Regions from separate parts of the Psychrobacillus syltrankelensis genome, predicted to be linked through region 2. Evidence: a T-box and tRNA genes for the amino acid it is inferred to sense, from the RefSeq annotation. Region 2 holds a T-box; the other holds one or more tRNA genes.

Region 1 (12,042 bases), 1.2 Mb from region 2:
TCCGTACATTAGTTAGAACTAAATCAAAATTATAAAAAGCAATAGCTAGGCTAAATCTTCTTGATAGGTACTACTCACTTAATGGATTGTAGGGAAAGCGTCCACCTGAAACGGAAATCCGCTGTATTATTTAATTCTTTAAAGTACTATGGACACTGGTTTTGCAGGACGATAATCCAAATACTTTCTTTAAGAAAACACAAGCGGCCTTTAAGTGCATCTAGCCTACACCATCCTCATGCTTTTTATTTTCTCAAATAAAAAATCCAGCATAAGGCTGGATTTTCATCTATTCTTTATTCAGCTAAACCCATCTCTGTTATTACAACTTCGACGATTCGGTTTACATAGTTTTCACATTCTTCTTCAGTTGCTGCTTCTACCATGACACGTACAAGCGGTTCTGTTCCAGATGGTCTTACAAGAACTCGGCCGTTACCAGCCATTTCAGCTTCCACTTCACTAATAATTGCCGCTACTTTTTCATTTTGTGTTACTGCGTGCTTATCAGTTACGCGAACATTTATTAGTTTTTGAGGGTAGATGGTCATTTCTGAAGCAAGATCAGAAAGTTTTTTTCCTGTTATTTTCATAATATTCACCAGCTGTAAACCAGTCAGTAAGCCGTCACCAGTTGTATTATAATCTAAGAACACGATATGTCCAGACTGCTCTCCGCCTAGATTATAGCCATTCTTTTTCATTTCTTCTACTACATAACGATCTCCTACTGCTGTTTTAACACTTGTCATTTCATGTGTTTCTAAAGCTTTATAGAAGCCCATATTACTCATCACAGTAGATACTACCGTGCTCTTATTTAATCGGCCTTGTGCGTTTAAATACTTGGCACAAATATACATAATTTGGTCACCATCTACGATATTGCCTTTTTCATCTACAGCGATTAGTCGGTCACCGTCACCATCAAAAGCGAGTCCTACATGTGCACCTTTTTCTAAAACAAATTTTGCTAACTCTTCGGGATGTGTCGAACCTACACCATCATTAATGTTCAAGCCATTCGGAGATGCTCCCATTGTAGATAAGTCAGCATCTAAATCCGCAAAAACATGTGTGGCAAGGGAAGATGTAGCACCATTTGCACAATCTAACGCAACATGTATTCCAACGAATTCTTCATCTAATGTTTGTTTTAAATACTGAATATACTTTTGTCCACCTTCAAAATAATCGGATACAGATCCTACTCCCGCACCTGTTGGACGTGGTAATTCGTCTAGTTCTGCATCTAGTAATTGCTCGATTTCTTCTTCCTGTTCATCCGAAAGTTTAAATCCATCAGAACCAAAGAATTTGATACCGTTATCTGCCACTGGATTATGAGATGCTGATATCATTACTCCCGCATCTGCACTCATTACTCTAGTTAAGTAAGCAACACCTGGTGTACTAATCACACCTAGACGCATTACCTCTACTCCTACAGAAAGAAGCCCTGCTACAAGCGCACCTTCTAACATATGACCAGATATACGCGTGTCACGACCAATTAAAACTTTTGCGCGACTCTCTGCTCCCTTTGTTAAAATGTATCCGCCTACTCGACCTAATTTAAAAGCAATTTCCGGTGTTAATTCTGAGTTTGCTACTCCTCTTACACCATCAGTACCAAAGTATTTTCCCATTTAAACTTCTCTCCTTAAAAACCTGTTGTCCTGCTTATTAATTACGCCTCGACTAAGTACGCCCAGATCTTTTTAAGTCTGCTAGATAGACATATCTAAATCTTGGCATGCGTCGTAAGATTTAACTATATTCAACCGAGGCTACCCTTCATTGAATTGTAGTGATCTCGTAACTCGTTCTTATATCTATAAATGTCAGGGACTTCTATATCTGACACCTCGTTTTTCATGTGCTTTTGCTGTTTCTCGGCAAAGGTAATCCTACTGAGAAAGTTAAGCTTCTTTAACTGTTAATTTTACCTCGGACGCAGTCATTTCCCATTCAACATTAGAAGGTGCATCCATTTTTATCGGAAACGAATTTTCTCCTATTTCAGCATTTTGTGCTTCTACATAAAGCGCAATACTGCTCTTTGTTATTTTATCTAATGCTTCAGGAGTTCCTTTAGCTGTCACGGAAACTAATCCGTCTGTAGGTGTTTGAAAAACACTTTCTAATTGATCTGGAAGTCCCCTCACTTCCACTGCCACTTGATCAAAAGACTTTTCGCTCACACTCGAAATAGTCTCTTCATCTACTGGCGGTTCTGTTATTGGAGCAGGTGTCACATCGCCTACAACTTTAATCTTGTCTAGGGACATTTTCGTCACCCCATCTGGGACCGTCAACTTCACATCAAATTCACCAGCGTCTTCTATTTTACTTACATCAACATCCACAAATAACTTCTCAATTTTGTCCAATACTGATCGAGGACCAAATAATTTTATATTTTGAACATTAGTGGTTAGTTTATTAATCGTCACACCTTGTTTTGGTGTACCTTTCTCCATCAATGCTAAAGGTACTTCTTTACTGTACTCTTCAACTCTCACTCTTACCTGTACCGTTTTTGGCTCGACTGTTACATCTAATTTGTTCAAGTCTTTGTCTAAGACGCGTACACTTGCCTCTTGTTCAAAAGATTTATTAATCCCTTGTTCTCCCGCGATCGTAGCTTTTACATAGCCTATGCTATTTATCAAACTTTTTGCACCTGTAATTGTAACCATTTTAGGCTCAACATCATAGGACTTAACAACGTGATTTTCTGCCAACAGACTTTCATTCATATCTGGGTCTACACGGAATTGTTTAGAGATTCGTTCTTCAATAACCACGTTTACATAAACTGGATCAGTCCGAACTTTTAATTTATCCGAGAAATTTTCAGTTGAAATGGCCACTCTATGCTCCCCGATTGCTAACTTTCTTAAGTCTACAAATACTTTGTAGTCCTTCATCACCTTTGCTGAAAGCACAAGTTGACTTGGGCCTTCTATGTTTACGGAAACGGTTTTTGGCACGCCAGATACAACTAAACTGTCGTCATCATAATATACTTCTACTGGTACCTCTGGGAGCACACCTACTGACTTTCCACTCGCGTTCATATTCGTATTTTCGATATCGGATTTCACAGAAACGAATAACAAAATTGCTAAAACTAATGCAATTATTCGTAAGAACCATGGATTATCCATCATTTTATCCATTTTGTTTCCCCCTCCACAACCATTTAGAAGAAGTTACTTGTTCCTCCGTTGGTCCAAACCAAAGACGTTTCAAGTGTGATTCAAATTCTTCCATGGATAAATTTCTATGGAGATCTCCGTTCGATGTTAAACTTACTGCTCCCGTTTCTTCCGATACAACTATTGTTATAGCATCAGTTACTTCACTTAAACCAATTGCTGCGCGATGCCTCGTTCCAAGCTCTTTAGAGATGAAAGGACTTTCGGACAACGGCAAATAACATGCTGCAGAAGCTACTTTATTTTTTTGTACGATCACTGCACCATCGTGAAGTGGTGTATTTGGAATGAAAATATTAATCATTAGTTCGGATGAGATATTCGCATTTAAAGGAATTCCTGTTTCAATATAATCCGTTAAACCAGTTTCTCTTTCAATCGATATTAATGCTCCAATACGGCGTTTCGCCATATAGCTCACAGATTTGGTCATTGCCCCTAGTAAACGGCTCTGTTCCTCCTCTTCTTGCATAGAACTTCTCGAAAAGAGTGTTCCTCTACCTATTTGTTCAAGTGCTCTTCTAATTTCTGGCTGAAATATAATAATAATCGCTAAAAATCCAAAATTAATAACCTGTTCTAGCATCCATCCAAGTGTATCCAAACCTAAAAAGTCTGTGACGACACGGGCTACAACAATGACAAAAATCCCTTTTAATAATTGGACCGCTTTCGTTCCTTTTACAAGGGTAATTATTTTATATATTACAAACCAAACGAATAAAACATCTAAAATGTTTACAATTACGTTTACTGGCATTAAATTCGTAAATTGCTCCATAAACGACATGTGGCATCCCCCACTTTTCATCACAAATCCATACAATGTAAGTATAGCATAGTTAAGTAATTTTCCGCTTTCTTGAATCAACAAAGTCTACCCATTTTTTGGATAGACTTTTCGTTATTTTACGCTTTCTTCTTTTTCAAAAAATAAAACAACCTGTTTGGCTCCATCTTTTATATGAAACCATAGCCAGTCAAATACTTCATTGATTTCTTCTGTTTTACCTGTAATAACTGCTGTGGAAGCCATATATTTAGAACCGTTGATAACGGTTAGATTCCCATCCAATTCACCATCAATTCGAACATCCCCATTTTTTACAACAAGGTCACCTTTTACGACCTGTCCTTTAGGAACAATGACTGTTTCTCCTTCTACAATAACGTTTTCTTGTTTTGTAAAAGAAAATTGTTGCTCTTCATTAAAATTAGAAAATAATGCACTACTCATTAACAAAAAGAATAACGCTGCTGCAGTAAGAATTGGATGGCGTCGCAACCATCTACTGACACCAGCATGAGATCTTTCTTTTGGAAGTCTATCCATAACCGATTTTTTAAAATTAGATGGAGCCTTTACATGAGCTGCTCCTTTTATGAAGGCAACTACATCACTAAGCTCATGCATATGCTTCTGACAATCGACGCATGACTGCAAATGAGTTTTAAGCTCAAGCTCATGTTCACGGCTTATTTCACCATCTAAATATTCATGCATATAGTGAACAATTCGCTCTGGACACGCATTCATCGTGATTACCTCCTATAAAAAGTTGGGCTGTTTACTTAACTGTTTTCTAAGTGCTTCTCGGCCTCTATGAATTCTAGTTTTAACTGTTCCAAGTGGCAATTCCAATATCTCACTTATATCTTGCAAAGATAATTCTTCCATATATTTCAACACAATTGCCGAACGATACTTGTCTGGTAATCGGCTTATTTCATATTGAATGCGATCTTGTAGTTCGAGTTTCATCAACTCTTCTTCCGGAAGCTCTTCTGCCGCAGCAATCTGAGAGTACATATTAAGTCCTTCTGTACCCGCAACTTCCGCATCTAAATAATAATCTGGCTTCTTTTTTCTTATACGATCAATACATAAATTTGTCGCAATTCGGTACAGCCAAGTGGAAAATTTTCTTTTTTGATCAAATGTATGAATATTAATAAAAGCTCGCACAAATGCTTCTTGGGCTATGTCTTCTGCCTCGTGACGATTTCCTAACATGCGGAAGCATACTTGAAAAAGTCTTTGCTGATACAGGTCCACAATCTCCGCGAATGCGTCTTTGTCCCCTTTTAACACTTGTTTTATTCGTTTGTTCACTAACGCATCCATGGTGATTCCCCTCCGCTCTTTGCGGCTGTCTTACCTATACGAGTAAAGGTTCCAACAGGTTTCATTTTTTTTATATTAATTTAATTTTACCAAATTTTTTCCTCTTTGTGTTATTAAATAAAAAGAAAAAGCAGACTTAAGTGTCTGCTTTCGTCTTAGAAATATTCATAATACGGCATCTTATACTGATTTAAAAACACTTATCAGGCGAAACAGCCTAAGTTTGCTGCGAGCTTGCGCAGGGCAAGTGTATTTATTAGTGATTGCCTTTTAAACGAGGCTTTCCCCAAACAGAGAGCCCATAAGTGCAACAGCAACGTCTGCTGTTTTATTTTTTTCATCTAAAATTGGATTTACTTCCACAAATTCTGCTGAAGTGATTAAGTTGGACGAATAAAGCATTTCCATCGCTAAATGGCTTTCACGATAGCTAATTCCCCCTGGAACTGGTGTCCCAACACCTGGAGTATAAAGCGGATCAATACCATCAAGATCTAGAGACAAATGTACCCCATCTACTTCGCGCTCACGGAAATATTCAATCGTTTGGTTCATCACTTCTGTCATTCCAAGCTTATCAATTTCATGCATAGAAAAAACTTTAATACCTTTTTCCTTGATTAGTTCACGTTCACCGGGATCTACCGATCGTGCGCCGATAATAACGACGTTTTCTGGTACTATCTTCGGAGTTGTTGTGCGAATTTTCACGAGGTCAGTATGTCCTAATCCAAGACTTACTGCTAATGGCATACCGTGTATATTCCCTGACGGTGAAGTTTCTTCCGTATTTAAATCTGCGTGTGCATCGTACCAAATTACTCCAAGATTTTTATATTTATCTGCCAAACCAGCTAACGTACCAATGGCGATACTATGATCTCCACCAAGAACTAAAGGGTAATCCCCTTCTGCTAAAATTTCCATCACTTCGTTTGCCAGTTTTGTATTGCCCTCTACAACCTCTTCCAGATTTCGTAACTTTTTGTTATTCGAAATCTCTTTTCTTCCTATTACTATGTCACCTTTGTCTTTTACATTATGTCCTAGTGACTTTAATCGTTCAATCGCTCCTGCGTATCGAATAGCACTTGGTCCCATATCGACTCCTCGTCTATTTTGACCAAGATCCATTGGTACACCAATAATAGTTATATTTAATTTATTCATAATTTTATACTCCCCTCCGGTTATACACCTATTGTAATACCTGAAGGGCACTTGGCTCAACCCAACAAAATCATGAATATTTATTCATGAGTTGAACGAGGTTATTTTTCACTTCTTTCCATTCACTATCAATAATTGAATAAACTACTGCATTTCTAACAGTTCCATTTGAACGTATGCGCTCATTTCGCAAAACGCCTTCTTTTATTCCACCTATACGTTCAATTGCTCGTTGTGAATTTACGTTTAATTCGTCTGTTCTAAATTGGACACGTATCATACCAAGGTTTTCAAAGGAGTGTTTTAATAGTAAATATTTACATGTAGTATTAACATGTGTTCGCTGAAATTTTTTCCCATAGAATGTGGATCCGATTTCACACGCATAATTTAACGTATCAATGCCATAAATTCTTGTTGTCCCTATAATTTCTTTTGTTTCTGTATGCTCGATTACGAAAGTGAGAGCGGTTTTGGCGATATTCATTTGTTCAATTCCAGCTCGAAGCCATTGGTCAAACTGTTCATAGTTCTCTATTTTATTTAGCATAAATTCAAAAATCTTTGGATCGTAAAGCTCCCACAACCGTTGAATATCAGATTCTTCTAATGGGCGTAGCGTTAAATCGCCAAATACAATTTTTTCTACCAAATTCCAACACCTCACTTTTTTCTATATCATAATAGAAAGATATAGGTGTTGAAAAGCATTATTTTCTTTTAATCTCACCTACGTATACTGACTGTGGACGGAATAGAGCCTGATCATCCACTTGCTCTATCACATGTGCACTCCATCCTACGATACGTGCCACACTAAACGTTGGTGTAAATAAAACTGTTGGCATATCTATTGAACGCATAATTGCTGCAGCGTAAAACTCCACATTCGTATATAGTTTTCTACCAGGTTTGTACTTTTCTAAAAGCCCTGTGATTTCTTTTTCAGCCTTGGTTGCCAAATCTAACCATGGATCTGAGCCTTGTAAACGTAAACACGCTTCTCTTAATAAAATCGATCTAGGATCCTCCGTTTTGTATATACGATGACCGAATCCCATCACCTTTTCTCCATTTTTAATTTTTTCTTCTATGACTGGTCGAATCCTGGATTCATCTTTTATTTCTTCTAGCAAATTTAACACTCCGGATGGCGCGCCTCCATGTAAGGGTCCTTTCATCGTACCAATTGCAGAAGTGATCGCTGCTGGTAAGTCCGACTCGGTGGATACGGTAACTCTCGCTGCAAACGTAGAAGCATTTAACCCATGTTCCATTGTCAGTTTTAAATACGTTTCCAATGCCTCCACTTGTGTTGAAGTCGGTTTCACGCCATTTAACAACCACAAATAATTCTTCGTGTGCGAGAAGTCATCGTTTGTTTCTATTATTGCTAAGCCCAGTTTCTTTCTATAGTGCCTTGCTACAACGACTGGAAGAGCACCTGTTAGAACAATTGCCTGCTCCATCATATTCATTTGCAAAAATTCAGTAGTAGCAAAAGCTGAGATTGCTGTTCTCATTACATCCATAATAGAGACTGTCATCGGAAGTGCATCTATTATATTTTGAACATGTAAAGGGAGTACTCTTCCTTCTTTTAGCTTTTTATTAAACTGAAGAAGCTCTTCTTCTGTTGGTAGCTTGTCGTAGAACAAAAAATATGCTACTTGTTCGAATGAATAAACTGGTATTAACTCCTTTACGTCGGTACCCCGATATCTTAGTACTCCATTTTCTCCGTCTACTAAACTAATTTTTGTTTGCACCGCAACAATGCCTTTTAATCCTTTTTGAAACATATTAATTCCCCTTCCTTTTCCTTATTATATGAAAGATATATAATTATTAAAATTAAATAAAGTCTATTATGTTGATTAATATTATTAATTAATAAAGGAGAATCTTAATGGAATATCAATGGTTGAAAACCTTTATAGCGGCTGCCGAAACTAATAATTTTAGAAAAGCATCTGAAATACTGTTAATGTCACAGCCAAGTGTTACTGTCCATATAAAATTATTGGAAGAATATCTTGGAGTTTCTCTCTTTGAACGAACTAATAAACGAGTGCACTTAACCGAAGCTGGTAAAATGTTTTATATAGAAGCTAAACAACTTACTAAAGGTTTTGAGGTAAGTGTGAATCGTCTCCATGCTTTTACAGAAGGATATACTCACAAATGGAATATTGCTATATCTCCTTTAATGGCCGAAACCATTTTACCTTATATTTTGCGTTCCTTCATGAACAATCATCCATATCTTGAAGTGTCCATACGAGTAGCAGAATCTAGTTCCATCGAAGATTTAGTGTGTAGTGGAGAAGTTAACATTGGCATTTCAGCTATAGATGCTACAAGAAAAAGTATTCAATCTATCGAACTTTATAAAGATCCACTTATATTTATTGTTCCTACTGATGCTTATGATGATGAATCAGGACCATTTTTAGATGCAGAGGACTACTTAAAAGACAATTACTTATTTACTCATCATCATCCAGTCGTTTGGGATCCCCTTCTTCTACAAATCCGCAAGAAAGTGTTGAATTTGAAAACGATGAAGGTAACGCAAGCCTATATAGTAAAACGTTTCATTCAAGAAGGTCTCGGTACATCATTTCTGCCAAAGTCCATTGTGAAAAGGGAACTTTTAGAAGGGCGTGTAATGAGTATACCTTTTGATTTGTTTCCACTTCCCGAAGTAAAGACTTTTCTTTTACTAGAATCATTGGGGGAACTAGAAAAAGAATTTATAAAAAAGATTTCCCAATATTATTTTGGCTAATAATATTTTTAGTAAAGGTGGAAAAGAGATGAAGAAACAAATATATCTAATTAGACATTGCCAAGCGGAAGGACAAGAATCCAATGCATCCCTTACTAAGAAAGGATATATCCAAGCTATTCTGCTTAATGAATTCTTAAGAAACATGAAAGTTGACCGTATTATATCTAGTCCTTTTTTACGTGCCCTAGAAACTATTGAACCTTTTGCAAAGAGCAAAAGTATAGACGTTCAAATCGATGATCGACTAGCAGAACGTGTACTAAGCTCCTTGTCGATGCCAGATTGGCTCGATAAATTGAATGAGACATTTAACAATATGGAGTTAAAACTAATAGGAGGAGAATCAAGTGTTGAAGCACAAGAACGTATATTAGAAGTAATAAATGATATCTTAACTACTGAATTGGAAAATACTATAATCGTGACACACGGAAATATCATGTCTTTACTATTGAATTATTACGATAGTAATTTTGGATTTGAGCAATGGAAATCGTTAAGAAACCCCGATGTGTTTTTATTGCAGTTCACCAATAACATTTGTTCAATCGAGCGTGTATGGGAAAAGTAAGTTCCAACGAAAAAAGGGTATTCCAATCGAATTGGAATACCCTCTTATTCATTATATATTTTATGGAGCCTAGCGGGATCGAACCGCTGACCTCCTGCGTGCAAGGCAGGCGCTCTCCCAGCTGAGCTAAGGCCCCTTAATAAGTTTTATATTTATGTACGATATGGCTGGGGTACCTGGATTCGAACCAGGGCATGACGGAATCAAAATCCGTTGCCTTACCGCTTGGCTATACCCCAATAAAATGGTGGAGGGGGGCGGATTCGAACCGCCGAACCCTAAGGAACGGATTTACAGTCCGTCGTGTTTAGCCACTTCACTACCCCTCCAAAGCTAAGTATGAAAATAAATGGTGGAGGATGACGGGCTCGAACCGCCGACCCTCTGCTTGTAAGGCAGATGCTCTCCCAGCTGAGCTAATCCTCCTGGGTTATAACAATAAGCGGCGCATTTCTGCGTCAACTTCTTTCGCTTTCTTCTCCTGTAAAACCGGACAAATATAATAATAACATATTTACCATACTAAGACAAGTAGTTCTTTTTTGATTGCCCCTACTTAATATGTAAGCTTCCAACCGGATTTGAACCGGTGACCTCTTCCTTACCATGGAAGCACTCTACCTGCTGAGCTATGGAAGCGAAGACAAAAAAATGGCTCCGAAGGTAGGACTCGAACCTACGACCAATCGGTTAACAGCCGATTGCTCTACCACTGAGCTACTTCGGAACGATATGTTTAATTAAAGTACAAATATAATTATAACAACTCTTTTTTTTATTTCAAGTTTATTTTAACAATTTCTCTAAAATTTTATAGAAGATTTTCGAACTTTAACTACAGAGATATAAAACTGGTAGCTTTAAATCATTTCCTAGGCAATAAACGATGTTAGATCATTGGCATGAAACAGCGAGAATTTAGATAGAGTAGTTCCAATACGGAAAATCCTTTACCCCTAAGCAGTTAGAAAGCGGCAGAATGAGACCAATCAAACTCTCAATAAAAAAGCTGTTATGCAGAAAAAATTAGTCGTTATATAATATCCGATTTAAAAACAAGATAATTGCATGCATCAAAAAAAGCCGTTACCGATTACTCGGTAACGACTTTTTATAGTGCCTAGCGACGTCCTACTCTCACAGGGGGAAACCCCCAACTACCATCGGCGCTGAAGAGCTTAACTTCCGTGTTCGGTATGGGAACGGGTGTGACCTCTTCGCCATCATCACTAGACTGTACGGCTTTCAATACACATCGTACTTCTTCGTCAACTTCATTCGTTCGGTCAGTCACGTACTTGAGTACGCTCCTTTCCTCTCTCAATCGTTTCCTCGAATTACTCGTGTCTTGAAACCCTCTTACTAGAGCGCTTGTTCACTCAAAACTGGATAAAAGACATTGATGAATTCAAATTCATATTTGGTTAAGTCCTCGATCGATTAGTATTCGTCAGCTGCACGTGTCGCCACGCTTCCACCCCGAACCTATCTACCTCATCGTCTTTGAGGGATCTTACTTACTTGCGTAATGGGAAATCTCATCTTGAGGGGGGCTTCGTGCTTAGATGCTTTCAGCACTTATCCCGTCCACACATAGCTACCCAGCGATGCTCTTGGCAGAACAACTGGTACACCAGCGGTGTGTCCATCCCGGTCCTCTCGTACTAAGGACAGCTCCTCTCAAATTTCCTACGCCCACGACGGATAGGGACCGAACTGTCTCACGACGTTCTGAACCCAGCTCGCGTACCGCTTTAATGGGCGAACAGCCCAACCCTTGGGACCGACTACAGCCCCAGGATGCGATGAGCCGACATCGAGGTGCCAAACCTCCCCGTCGATGTGGACTCTTGGGGGAGATAAGCCTGTTATCCCCGGGGTAGCTTTTATCCGTTGAGCGATGGCCCTTCCATGCGGAACCACCGGATCACTAAGCCCGTCTTTCGACCCTGCTCGACTTGTAGGTCTCGCAGTCAAGCTCCCTTCTGCCTTTACACTCTTCGAATGATTTCCAACCATTCTGAGGGAACCTTTGGGCGCCTCCGTTACACTTTAGGAGGCGACCGCCCCAGTCAAACTACCCGCCTGACACTGTCTCCTACCCGGGTTACGGGTATGGGTTAGAATTTCAATACAACCAGGGCAGTATCCCACCGAC
Region 2 (12,042 bases):
TACAATCATTGAAATGACCTCCTTTTCTCTTTGTTATTAATACATGTATCGATTCATAAAGCGTAACTGATCAAACTGTTGAATGGACTCAACATCTACTCTACTACCTATTTTAGCCATGAGACAATTTGCAGGATGGGAACTAATCTCAGGGTCATCTGTTGCAAAGTATTCTAATCCACCAGCCTGCATCATTTTCTCCATTACCTTTCGATATTCCCATACATTTAAACCCGTTCCTTTTAAATCCCAATGCCAATAGTATTCAGTTGTGATTGTTATATAATCTTCCATCGTATCATCCATCATAGATACTCGTAAAAGAGTTTTCCCTACTCCAGTTCCACGAAATTTTGGAATAACTTCAATGGCTCCAAGTTCGATTAAATTTTCCATCTTCCCTTCTGACCAACGTTCTAGCGGATCGGGATGTAGAAATGTACAATATCCTACGATAGTTTGTTGATCACGTACAATTATAATTCTTCCTTCAGGCAGTTTGGCTATATTAACTATGGCTTTATGTTGTTGAGCTGGAGCTCGAAAAGCAATTAAATCGTCATGGAAATCTAAATTAGTTAATACCTCCCAATGAATGGGCCCTTCGACAATAACGGTGCCATGTTTTGTCTGTAATTCCACCACATTATACATTTTATTGTGTATCACAAATTCACCACCTATAAAAATAAATCCAGTTATAACCATTATACATGATATTTTATGAATGAATGCTATTTCCAACACAAATGTAATGAAACATTCTAAAAAGTAAAAAGATTAGCAAAAATGTAAAAAAGTATTGTAGAATAAAAGAGTATATTTATCGAAAGGGTGAAGAGGATGAAAATTGAAATATTGCCAGTGGTACAAGGTGACTATCAATTAAAGGACTATGATGGAACTGTAAAAAGTTTTCAATGGGAAGATACGGAGAAGAGTTTTTCTTGGTATGAGACTGGAAAAGTCAATATGGCCTTTGAAGCTATAGATAGACATGCAGAGTCTTTTAGAAAAGATAAAATTGCCCTGTACTACCAAGATGCTGATAGGAAAGAATCTTATACATTCTTTGACATGAAAAAGATGAGCAATAAAGCAGCAAATGCTTTTAAACAAAACTCGAGTCTTGCAAAAGGAGATCGTCTTTTTATCTTTATGCCTAGGTCGCCAGAATTATATTTTGCACTTCTTGGTGCAGTTAAAATGGGCGTTATTGTAGGACCACTTTTTGAGGCATTTATGGAAGGTGCTGTTTATGACCGCTTACTAGATAGTGAGGCGAAAGCCATTGTTACAACTCCTGAATTACTTAATAGAATCCCTTTAGATAAATTACCGAATTTAGAAACAGTTTTCTTAGTTGGGGAAAATATTGAGGAATCTGATAAATTTATAGATTTAAATAAATCACTAGAACAAGCATCTGAATCTTTTGACATAGAATGGGTCGATAAAGAAGATGGACTAATCTTACATTACACATCTGGTTCAACTGGGAAACCGAAAGGCATTTTACATGTGCATTATGCTATGGTTCAACAATACCAATCGATGAAATGGGTAATGGATATTAGAGATGAAGATATCTATTGGTGTACAGCAGATCCAGGATGGGTTACCGGCACCTCTTATGGAATATTTGGTCCATGGCTTGCAGGAACGACTTCCCTTGTACTAGGCGGTCGATTTTCACCTGATGCATGGTACAATGCGATTGATGAGTACCGTGTAACAGTTTGGTATAGTGCTCCAACTGCATTCCGAATGTTAATGGGGGCAGGGGATGCGATTGTTAAAAAACATGATTTATCTTCGTTACGTCATATTTTATCAGTTGGTGAACCACTAAATCCGGAAGTGATTAAATGGGGAATGCATGTTTTTAATAAAAGAATTCATGATACTTGGTGGATGACTGAAACAGGAGCACAAATGATCTGTAACTATGCTTGCTTACCGATTAAACCTGGTTCAATGGGTAAACCTTTGCCTGGATTAGAAGCAGCGATAATTGATAACCAAGGAAATGTAGTTCCTCCATTCACCATGGGTAATTTAGCGATTAAAAAAGGTTGGCCAGCAATGATGCGTCAAATTTGGAATAACAAAGAAAAATACGAATCTACTTTTATGAACGATGAATGGTATTTCTCCGGGGACTCTGCTTATATGGATGATGAAGGATATTATTGGTTCCAAGGAAGAGTAGATGATGTTATCATGACTTCTGGGGAACGAGTTGGTCCTTTTGAAGTAGAAAGCAAGCTACTAGAACATCCTGCAATTTTAGAAGCTGGTGTAATCGGTAAACCCGATCCTGTCCGAGGAGAAATTATTAAAGCATTCGTAGCTTTGAATGAAGGATATGAACCTTCTGAGGAACTAATTACAGATATTCAGCAATTTGTTAAAAAAGGGCTTGCAGCTCATGCAGCTCCTAGGGAAATAGAATTTAAAGATAAATTACCAAAAACCCGCAGCGGAAAAATTATGAGACGAGTATTAAAAGCCTGGGAATTAAAATTACCGACAGGGGACTTGTCAACGATGGAAGACTAACAAAAAGCCACAGCGACCTGGAAATCAGGAAGCTGTGGCTTTTTATTTCTAAAAATGTTAATCATCACCGGTTTCATCTTCATTTTCTGGAGGAGTTGTTTTATCTCCTTCACCGGAATTAGTTGGTGGGATAATTATTTCAGTTGGTGGCTCAGGTTTTTTATCTTCTATTGAAACAATATTAGAAGCTCCGGATTGTAATCCTGTAATATCTACTGCCACAACGATATATTGACCTGTACCGTTAATGTGATAACTATTTGTTTCAGCTTCTAATTTAGTAGCAACTAGTATTCTTTCACCATTTACTACTTGGAATATTCGATATCCAACAACGTCAGAAGAATCCGAACTCGTCCATGTCAGTGTATTTCCACTTAAAGAAGCAGTAACAGCTGAAGGAGGACTACCATCTGCTTTAAATACTTTTTCAGATACTACATTTCCGGAAAAAGTAGAGTTCTCAGGAAATAGTTTACTTGCATCGCCTCCAAATTTTCCAAGCATTCGGTTGATAAAATCTTCGTTCACTCCAAATCCACCTTTTACTACGAATTCACTTGGAGTAGAGTCTAAAGAGCGATATCTATTTCCATTAATAACAACATAAGATGATGATATTAAGCTATCATCTGGAGCAGTTGGAAGCATTACAGCTTCATTAAATAAGTCAGATTTGACTAAACCTGCTTGAGCACAGGCGTCAGAAGGTGCCAGTCCTGAAATCCCACAGAAAGATTTAGTAACAACTCCCTTTGGAACTGGGAACGGTTTTGGAGCATCTACTAACTCTGGGTTCACATCATACATGGCATTCATCATATTGGACCAAAGCATATTAACTCGAACGCTTGGATGATTATAACGATTATTCATGTAGAATAAGGATAATTGATTATCATCGTAACCAAGCCATACACCAAGAGAAATATTTGGATTATATCCAACAAGCCAGGAATCATTATGGTTTTGTGTTGTCCCAGTTTTAGCTGCAAAATCCGATTTAAATTTTAATCTGGAATTTGCAAGGGATGCTGTTCCACCTGAAAGTACATCTCGAAGCATATCCGTAATAATATAAGCAGTTGCAGGACTAAATACTTGAACTGGTTCAATTTCATGTTGATAGATGACATTCCCATGAACATCTTCAATTTTTTCGATCATATATGCATCGATAAATTGGCCATTATTTGCAAAGGTTCCAAATGCATTCGTATTTTCTTCTACAGTTGCTCCGTTATCCATCCCACCTATAGCCAAAGCATGATGTGCGTATTCAGTTTCCCCAATATGTTCAAAGCCCATTTTGAGCAAGAAGTCTGTTGGTTTTCTATCCATAATTAAATCATACAAACGAATAGTCGATAAGTTTTGAGATGTTTTTAATGCATCACGTGCAGAAATAATACCTCTTTCTTGATTTTTCGTATAATTCGATGGTGATTCTTTCCATGTTGTACTTCCTAAATTTTCTAGTTTCACATCGACAACAGGGCTTCCAGCTCCAATGACCCCATATTCAATTGCTGGGGCATATACTAGTAAAGGCTTAATTGTTGAACCGATTGGACGGACAGCTTGGGTTGCATGGTTAAACTGTTTCTGATTATAGTCCCGTCCACCTAGGAACGATAAAATTTTCCCTGTTCCGTTTTCAATCATCATACTTCCAACTTGGACTGGAAAATCTTGCATAATTAACTCGCCTGTGTCCGGATCTTTCACTTCTTTTGTATAAGTATGACCATAAGTGTCGAATTGATCTTTTACTTTAATCATCGCTTCATACATTTCTTTATTAATAGTTGTATGAATTCGGTAACCGCCAGTACTTACAGCACGCTTTGCAATAATATCATATTTTTCATAGAGCTTGGATTCATTTTTCAAGCGTTCTGGATCAATTCCATCTGCAGTTGCAAATTGTTCTCTTAGTATTTCTTTAACACGATTTTCAATTTCAAAAGTTAGCCAAGGGTACTTTTCTTCTGGCACAATCTCTGGTTGTCTAAAATCTTTCGTAATATCATAATTTTTTACAGAGTTGTATTCTTCTTCGTTGATATATCCAGTTTCTTTCATTCTGAATAAAACGGTCTTCATCCGTTCAATACCTGGTTGCAATGCTTTTCCTTCTTTTAAAACTCCTCCTTTTCTAAAAGGTGTATATGCGAATGGTGATTGCGGAATTCCAGCAATATATGCTGCTTGAGGTAGTGTTAAATCTTTCGCTTTTACGTTAAATATTCCGTTAGCTGCTGTCTCAATGCCTGCAATGTTTCTTCCGTTTGCATTTCGACCATAAGGAATAATGTTCAAGTAAGTTTCTAATATTTCATCTTTTGTCATAAAATGTTCTAGACGCATTGCTAAGAGAATTTCTTTTGCTTTTCGTTCATAGGATACTTCGTTTGTTAATATTTGGTTTTTAATTAATTGTTGCGTTAAAGTAGAACCACCTGTTTTTGTATCAGAGTTTGTAACATCTTGAAGCAATCCACGTATAATTGCTTTAGGAACTATCCCGTTATGTACTTCGAAGTATTCATCTTCTGTTGCTAAAACAGCATCCAAAACATATGGTGAAATGGAGGATAATTTAGTTTCAGTGCGCTCAAGATCCGTCCTCAGCTTACCGAGATATACATCTCCCGCAAAATAAACTTCAGAGGTTTCTTCATAGTTAAACACATCTTCTCTCATTTCTTCTTTACTACGTAATGGTTCCTCTTTTACTAACGAAGCAAAATAGCCAGCTCCAACTGATACAGCAAAGAAACCAAACGTAACACCTATAATTAAGAAAAGTAAGCATAAATTCCAAATAACGCCGGATGAAATACGTAGTCCTTTAGCCCATTTAGTTGATTGCCATTTATCCAATTTATCTTTGTGAAATTGGATTTTCTTTATCCATTTATCCATCATTAGCTCGACCCCCAAATCAAGAATTATTATACCATAACCGATTATCAATAGACGATAGATATTGACATACGTTTTATATTATGTAAAATAGGTATATATTTTAACGAAGAAAAGTCCGAAGTAGTTATTGTACATACTGTTTAGAGAGCTAACGGTTGGTGAAAGTTAGTCAGTGTATAGTAACGAATTACAGGCTTGGAGTTAAACGTTTTCACAACGATATCGTGATTCAAGCGGAAGGATTTTTCCTTCAAGCTGGGTGGTACCGCGCTAATGGATACAGCGTCCCTGCATGATTTATTTCGTGCAGGGACTTTTTTTATTTTCTAAAGGAGGAGATTAATTTGACAAACGCATTATTAGAGGATTTATCTTGGAGAGGACTTTTATATCAACAAACAGATGCTGAGGGATTAGAAGAGTTATTAAACAAAGAAAAAATATCTTTATATTGCGGGGTTGATCCAACTGCAGATAGTATGCATATTGGACATATTGTACCTCTGCTTACACTAAGAAGATTTCAATTACATGGTCATCGACCGATTCTATTAGTGGGTGGAGCAACAGGCATGATAGGGGATCCATCTGGTCGATCCGAAGAACGCCAACTTCAAACAATTGAACAAATTGATCGGAATGTTCAAGGTATTAAGGCACAAATGGAACAAATTTTTGACTTCCAAGCTGAGAATGGTGCTAAAATGGTCAATAACTATGATTGGAATGGCTCGATGACGGTAGTTGAGTTTTTAAGAGATTTTGGAAAGCTTATAAATATTAACTATATGTTAGGGAAAGATTCAATATCTTCACGTTTAGATACTGGTCTTTCTTTTACTGAATTTACCTACACGTTAATACAAGGTATTGATTTCAAACATTTATTTGATCACTTTAATTGTCGCGTTCAAATTGGTGGATCCGACCAATGGGGGAATATAACAACAGGTCTTGAAATGATTCGTAAAACCCATGAAGAGGAAACAAAAGCATTTGGTATCACGATTCCATTAGTAACTAAAGCAGATGGAACGAAATTTGGTAAATCCGCTTCTGGATCTGTATGGTTAGACGCAAAAAAGACATCCCCGTATGAGTTTTATCAATTTTGGATCAACACAGCGGATTCAGATGTTATCAAATACATGAAAATTTTTACGTTTTTAGAAAGAAAAGAAATTGAAGCATTCCAGGAGACTGTGGAAAATGAGCCTCATTTACGTAAAGCACAAATTGCGCTTGCAGAAGAAATGACTCGTCTTATTCATGGTCAAGAAGCTTTAGAGCAAGCTGTTCGAATTTCCCAAGCATTGTTTAGCGGAAATCTAAAAGAACTATCTTCTGAAGAAATGAAAGATGCTTTTAAAGATGTACCATCTGTTGAGATGACAAAAGATGGGAAGAACATTGTAGATTTTATCGTTGAAGCAAACGTGTCACCTTCGAAAAGACAAGCGCGAGAAGATGTTACAAACGGTGCTATATCCATAAATGGAGAAAAAGTGATGGATGTATCATATGAAGTAGGAGAAAATGACCGTTTAGAAGATGAATTTATGATTATTCGTCGAGGAAAGAAAAACTACAAAATGATTAAGTTTGTTTAATATAAATAGCTACTTCCCTTGAAATGGGGAAGTAGCTATTTTATTTAAAGATAAGAATTAAATGGATTATCGTCCAACGAAATCAGTGTTCATAGTACTTTAAAGAATTAGGTAATACCCGAATTTCCGTTTCAGGTGGACGCGTTCCGCGGGGTAAGCGATGAGCCATCACCGCCACTCACGCGTTCGTTGTGATGGCTCATCTGTCTCCGAGGAACGAAGGCTAAGAGCGCCACATCGTGTGGCAACGCCTTCGTGACCAACATCCTGTTGGCCTCCGTCCGGAGTCGCCACCTTTCACTACAATCCATAAAGTGACAAGTACGTAACAAGAAGATTTAGCTTATCTATCGCTAAGAGGATAGAATTAGTATAAGTAAACGTAGTGATCATCCATCCTGTAATCCGAATAAGAGATGCTATTGATTTTTAAAATTATGTCCGCCGTAGCGGAAAGCAACGATATTCATATGCTACTCTTCTTAAAAGGACCGGGCATCTATTTGCCCGGTTTTTCTTAACTTTATGGTAATGCTAGAACGCTCCACCGCGTTCGTCGACATGATGATTATGTTGACCATCTTTAACTTGAAGAGTCCTCTTCTCATTTTCACTTAATTTTTCGGGTTCTAAATACCTTGCGCTGACTCCCTTTTCATTAGACTTTCTATTCTGTGAATTGTTCATATCTTTGTTTTTCATAGTATATCCTCCTTTTTTGCCTATTTCATTTCTTAGTGTTTCCACAAAATAGACATATAGTCATGAAAAAAATAAAAAAAATTAATAAATAATCATAATTAGATGAAAAATGAGTAAGAAATAGTATAGAATAATATAGATAAACAAACTTTCTACAAATTTAATTATTTAATTTTAGTATATTTTTATTATTTTGATCGAGGGGCTGTTCTTGATGTGTTCAAATAAATACGTAGTTGATCGTTTCGATGATTTTTTTGTTGTTCTTTTAGAAAAAGATAATAAAACAAATAAACTTGTAATATTAAAAAATAAGTTTACGATAAATGCAAAAGTAGGAGATTTATTAGAAGTTCATGTTAATGAAGATAAGTCGGGCTATACTTTTACAGCTTTGAAAGAAGAAACAGATGTCGCTAAACAACGATTACTTGATTTAATCGAGGGTATGAAGATGGATACAAATTAATCCCTCTTCGACTTAGTTTCTTTATTAGTTTGATTATTATGTATTTAGAAGCTTAGACTGTTGAAAAACTCGATGAAATTCGAGCTAACTACAGTCTTTTTTGTACTATGATATGGTTCTAGAATATTTGTTGGGAATCCATACATTTCAAAAAAAGCACGTAATCACCCATTCTTCTTTTATACTTGAATTTTCGAGAAATAAGAGAACGATAGGTGATACTTGCATATGAATTTTACATGAAAATTCCAGGGTCATAGTCTGTATAAAACGGTGGAAAATACATAAAAATAAAAAGCCCTAAAACCTTGATTTAACAAGGATTCTAGGGCTTTTAATAATACTCTTTGCAGAGTATATCTATTAACGAGAGTAGAACTCAACGATAAGAGCTTCGTTAATTTCAGCAGAAAGTTCACTGCGCTCTGGAAGACGAACGAAAGTACCAACTTTTTTGTCTGCATCAAATGATAAGTAATCTGGTACGAAGTTGTTCACTTCTAGTGATTCGTTTACTACATCAAGGTTTTGAGATTTTTCACGAAGAGAAATTTCTTGACCTGCTTTTAAACGGAATGAAGGAATATCAACACGTTTACCATCAACCATTACGTGGCCGTGGTTTACTAATTGACGAGCTCCACGACGAGTGCGAGCAAGACCTAAACGGTAAACAACGTTATCTAAGCGAGTTTCAAGAAGGATCATGAAGTTTTCACCATGTTTACCTTGCATTTTACCAGCTTTGTCAAAAAGAGTACGGAATTGACGTTCGTTTACACCATAAGTGTGACGAAGTTTTTGTTTTTCTTGTAATTGAAGACCGTATTCTGTTAATTTTTTGCGTTGGTTAGGACCGTGTTGTCCTGGTGCGTATGCGCGTTTTTCTAATTCTTTACCAGTACCACTTAGTGAGATACCAAGACGACGTGATAATTTCCATGCTGGACCTGTATAGCGAGCCATGAGTGACTCCTCCTTTTATTGGTTTTATTTTGTTGTAAAATAAGACCAGATGTATCCAAACTAGTAGACATTTTATTTTCATGTATCATCGCCCATGCAGCCAAAGGGTTACAGGATACACCATCTATTATATAAAATAGAGGAACAAAATGAACATTCTAGACCATACAACTGCTGCATTTATTTTACACAAAGTTTATTGTAACTTTTGAAGCGAACAAAGTCAATATTATTCATTCATTCCTTTGTAAAATTAGGTTTCTCTTTTTAGAACATGAACAGGTTGATTTCCGCTCCAGGTGGACGCTAGCAAGTTGGGAAACCATCAAGATGTTTGCGGACCAGTGGAAATATAAAAAAATTCAGATAGATCATTACTTCTAGGGATTAGCAGATAGTTACTATAAAAACATAGTATTCCATACTTTTTCGCTACAGTTAAACACTTAGCTTGATCTTTGAGCTGTTGAACATTCTTTTACTTATGAATATGAAAAGCGGAACCTGAGAAAAATAGATAGTATCTAAAGGTAAAGTAGCGTAGAGCTTCCGAAATGGTATCTTCGGAAGCTTTTAAATGAGTAGGAATGCATTTTTTCTCTAATTATCCAAACAAAAAGCATCATGTCCTCACAAATTCCAAGAGGGCGACGGACAGACATTTGCCACAAGATTACAGAAAAAAGTGTAGCCGGAAGTGTAGTCAACTTCCAGCTACATAATTCCAACGGTAATAGTGTAGTGGATGTTTGGTCCAAAGCACTTAGGAAACGGTGAAGACAATATGCACTTAAAGAATGCTTGTGCTTTTCTTAATAGGGATTCAATTGACAAATTATGAGAAGTATAGTCAAATAGAAGTATAGATATATGTGATAAAAGTAACGTATTCACTCTTGGAGCTAAGAGGTGTTTTAATGATAAAAGATACAATATTAGAACAATTGAAAAGTCGTATGTTAGACATTTGGAGTGAAAATGCATTTACTCAAGATTCAAGTTTTAATTGGTTTGAAGATTTAAAGACAATACTTTTAGAGTTTTTTGATGTGGAAATAGCAAACTACTATATTTTCGATACTGATACATTTTTACAGTTAAAAGGTAACCACTCGTTGATAAAAAAATTAAATGCTATTAGATGGAAGGAAATTGAAGCTTTTTTTTACGAAAAGAGCTTTGCAAATATTCCATTTCTACAAAAAAGTCATCTCATAAATGGAGAAGTGTCCATACTATTAAGAGACTTGGAAGAACAACCATTAGGTTTACTTATTATGGAGTCAACGGAAAAATGGGAAGAATTTTCTTGCAAGGCAGAAGTAAATGATTTTATAAATATTATTAGTAAATTAGTGCAAATGCTTAAGAAAACTATCTTCTTAACTCACCAGGAGCATCAGTATAGAAATCTATTTAATGTAACAAAAATGTTTCATTCAACTCTAGATATTGGACAAATATTAGAAGGAACATTAAATGCTGTACAAGATGCATTTCCGAACTTCCACTCGATTTTAATATTATCAAATGACCAAGAACGAAAGACAGCTGTCCCTTATAAATTATTTGACTACACATCGGAAAGACCAGCAACAATAGAAGCATATGTTTCAGGTGAGATTACAACCGAACTAGCAGCAGACTTAGGAGTACGGTTATTGAATATTCCTATAAAAGGTAAGCAAGGTATATATGGAATTATGCAAATGTCAACGCCATTTGACTATTTGTTTTCTGGAAGACAAAAAGAATTTGCTTCATTGCTAGCTTCAGCTACTGGAAATGCATTAGAAAACGCAAAATTGTATGTACAGTCACATCGATTGGTAGCAGATTTACAATTAATAAATGAAACTTCACATAAGCTCAATATGAATCTATCACTAGAGGATATGTTATTATTTTTACGAAATCAATTAATTAAATCCTTTCATCCAGAACAAATTTGTTTTGTTCTTTTAAGTGAAGAGGAGGAGTACCAAATTTCCTCCGTAAGTTCAGAATTTTTCCAAACTATTGATGGTCAACTATATATTCATCATGTGGCTAATCATTTCCTTAAAATGAAGGACCCTCTTTTTATTGCAGATTTCAATCGACTTGCAGATATAAAATATGAATATCGTTCTCTTGTTGCAATTCCTTTAAAAGAGCAAGATCAAATCACAGGATTCAGTATTGTGCTTCACAAAGAACCATATTTTTTTTCATTTGATAGTTTTAAATTAATGCAATCGTTAATTCAACACTCCTCTCTCGCGATAAGTAATTCTACTTTACGTAACAAGTTACAAGAAATGGTAAATCGTGATCATTTAACAAATCTTTATGCTCGAAAATATCTAGACAAATATGTGGAAACCTCGATGGAAAATGAGGAGCGAGGTATCTTCATACTTTTGGATATTGATAATTTTAAACAAGTGAATGATTCACATGGTCATCAAGTGGGAGATGACATATTAAAACAAATCGCTTCTATTATCCAAAAACGAACGGATGGAATTGGAATTGGAGCTAGATGGGGAGGAGAAGAACTTGCCATATACTTCTCCGAAATGACCATCTCGCAAGGTATAGAGGAATCTAAACAAATAATAGCCCAAATACCGAAATATACAAATCCGAGTGTAACAGTATCTATGGGAGTAAGTGTTTGGGAAAAAGAAAATAATTTATCTTTCCATGATCTCTTCCATTGTGCGGATATAGCATTATATGAAGCTAAGAATAATGGGAAAAATCAATTAAGTATTTATGAGGCATCTCATCTTTAAAAAGATGAGTGCCTTTTCTTTT

Evidence for each region. A T-box is a leader RNA that pairs with one kind of tRNA and senses whether it is charged. The one in region 2 lies ahead of tyrS (tyrosine--tRNA ligase), so its partner is inferred to be a tRNA-Tyr.
Region 1: it has a tRNA-Tyr gene. The T-box ahead of tyrS (tyrosine--tRNA ligase) is inferred to sense a tRNA for this amino acid. The anticodon was not compared.

Annotation. Positions count from the first base shown of each region.
Region 1 is NZ_CM144227.1:2,788,067-2,800,108, reverse strand. It holds gene glmM (phosphoglucosamine mutase) at 297-1,649, opposite strand; gene ACTSKG_RS13620 (CdaR family protein) at 1,923-3,185, opposite strand; gene cdaA (diadenylate cyclase CdaA) at 3,178-4,014, opposite strand; gene ACTSKG_RS13610 (zf-HC2 domain-containing protein) at 4,129-4,761, opposite strand; gene sigW (RNA polymerase sigma factor SigW) at 4,774-5,349, opposite strand; gene rocF (arginase) at 5,620-6,519, opposite strand; gene ACTSKG_RS13595 (GNAT family N-acetyltransferase) at 6,590-7,171, opposite strand; gene ACTSKG_RS13590 (citrate/2-methylcitrate synthase) at 7,230-8,321, opposite strand; gene ACTSKG_RS13585 (LysR family transcriptional regulator) at 8,429-9,310, shown strand; gene ACTSKG_RS13580 (histidine phosphatase family protein) at 9,339-9,884, shown strand; tRNA gene ACTSKG_RS13575 (tRNA-Ala) at 9,948-10,020, opposite strand; tRNA gene ACTSKG_RS13570 (tRNA-Gln) at 10,049-10,123, opposite strand; tRNA gene ACTSKG_RS13565 (tRNA-Tyr) at 10,130-10,213, opposite strand; tRNA gene ACTSKG_RS13560 (tRNA-Val) at 10,235-10,310, opposite strand; tRNA gene ACTSKG_RS13555 (tRNA-Thr) at 10,451-10,523, opposite strand; tRNA gene ACTSKG_RS13550 (tRNA-Asn) at 10,537-10,611, opposite strand; rRNA gene rrf (5S ribosomal RNA) at 11,003-11,118, opposite strand; rRNA gene ACTSKG_RS13540 (23S ribosomal RNA) at 11,305-12,042, opposite strand, start outside.
Region 2 is NZ_CM144227.1:100,477-112,518, forward strand. It holds gene ACTSKG_RS00550 (acetoin utilization AcuB family protein) at 1-9, opposite strand, end outside; gene ACTSKG_RS00555 (GNAT family N-acetyltransferase) at 37-669, opposite strand; gene acsA (acetate--CoA ligase) at 844-2,562, shown strand; gene ACTSKG_RS00565 (transglycosylase domain-containing protein) at 2,620-5,490, opposite strand; T-box leader at 5,591-5,786, shown strand; gene tyrS (tyrosine--tRNA ligase) at 5,838-7,103, shown strand; gene ACTSKG_RS00575 (hypothetical protein) at 7,638-7,805, opposite strand; gene ACTSKG_RS00580 (DUF3006 domain-containing protein) at 8,020-8,274, shown strand; gene rpsD (30S ribosomal protein S4) at 8,638-9,240, opposite strand; gene ACTSKG_RS00590 (sensor domain-containing diguanylate cyclase) at 10,158-12,020, shown strand.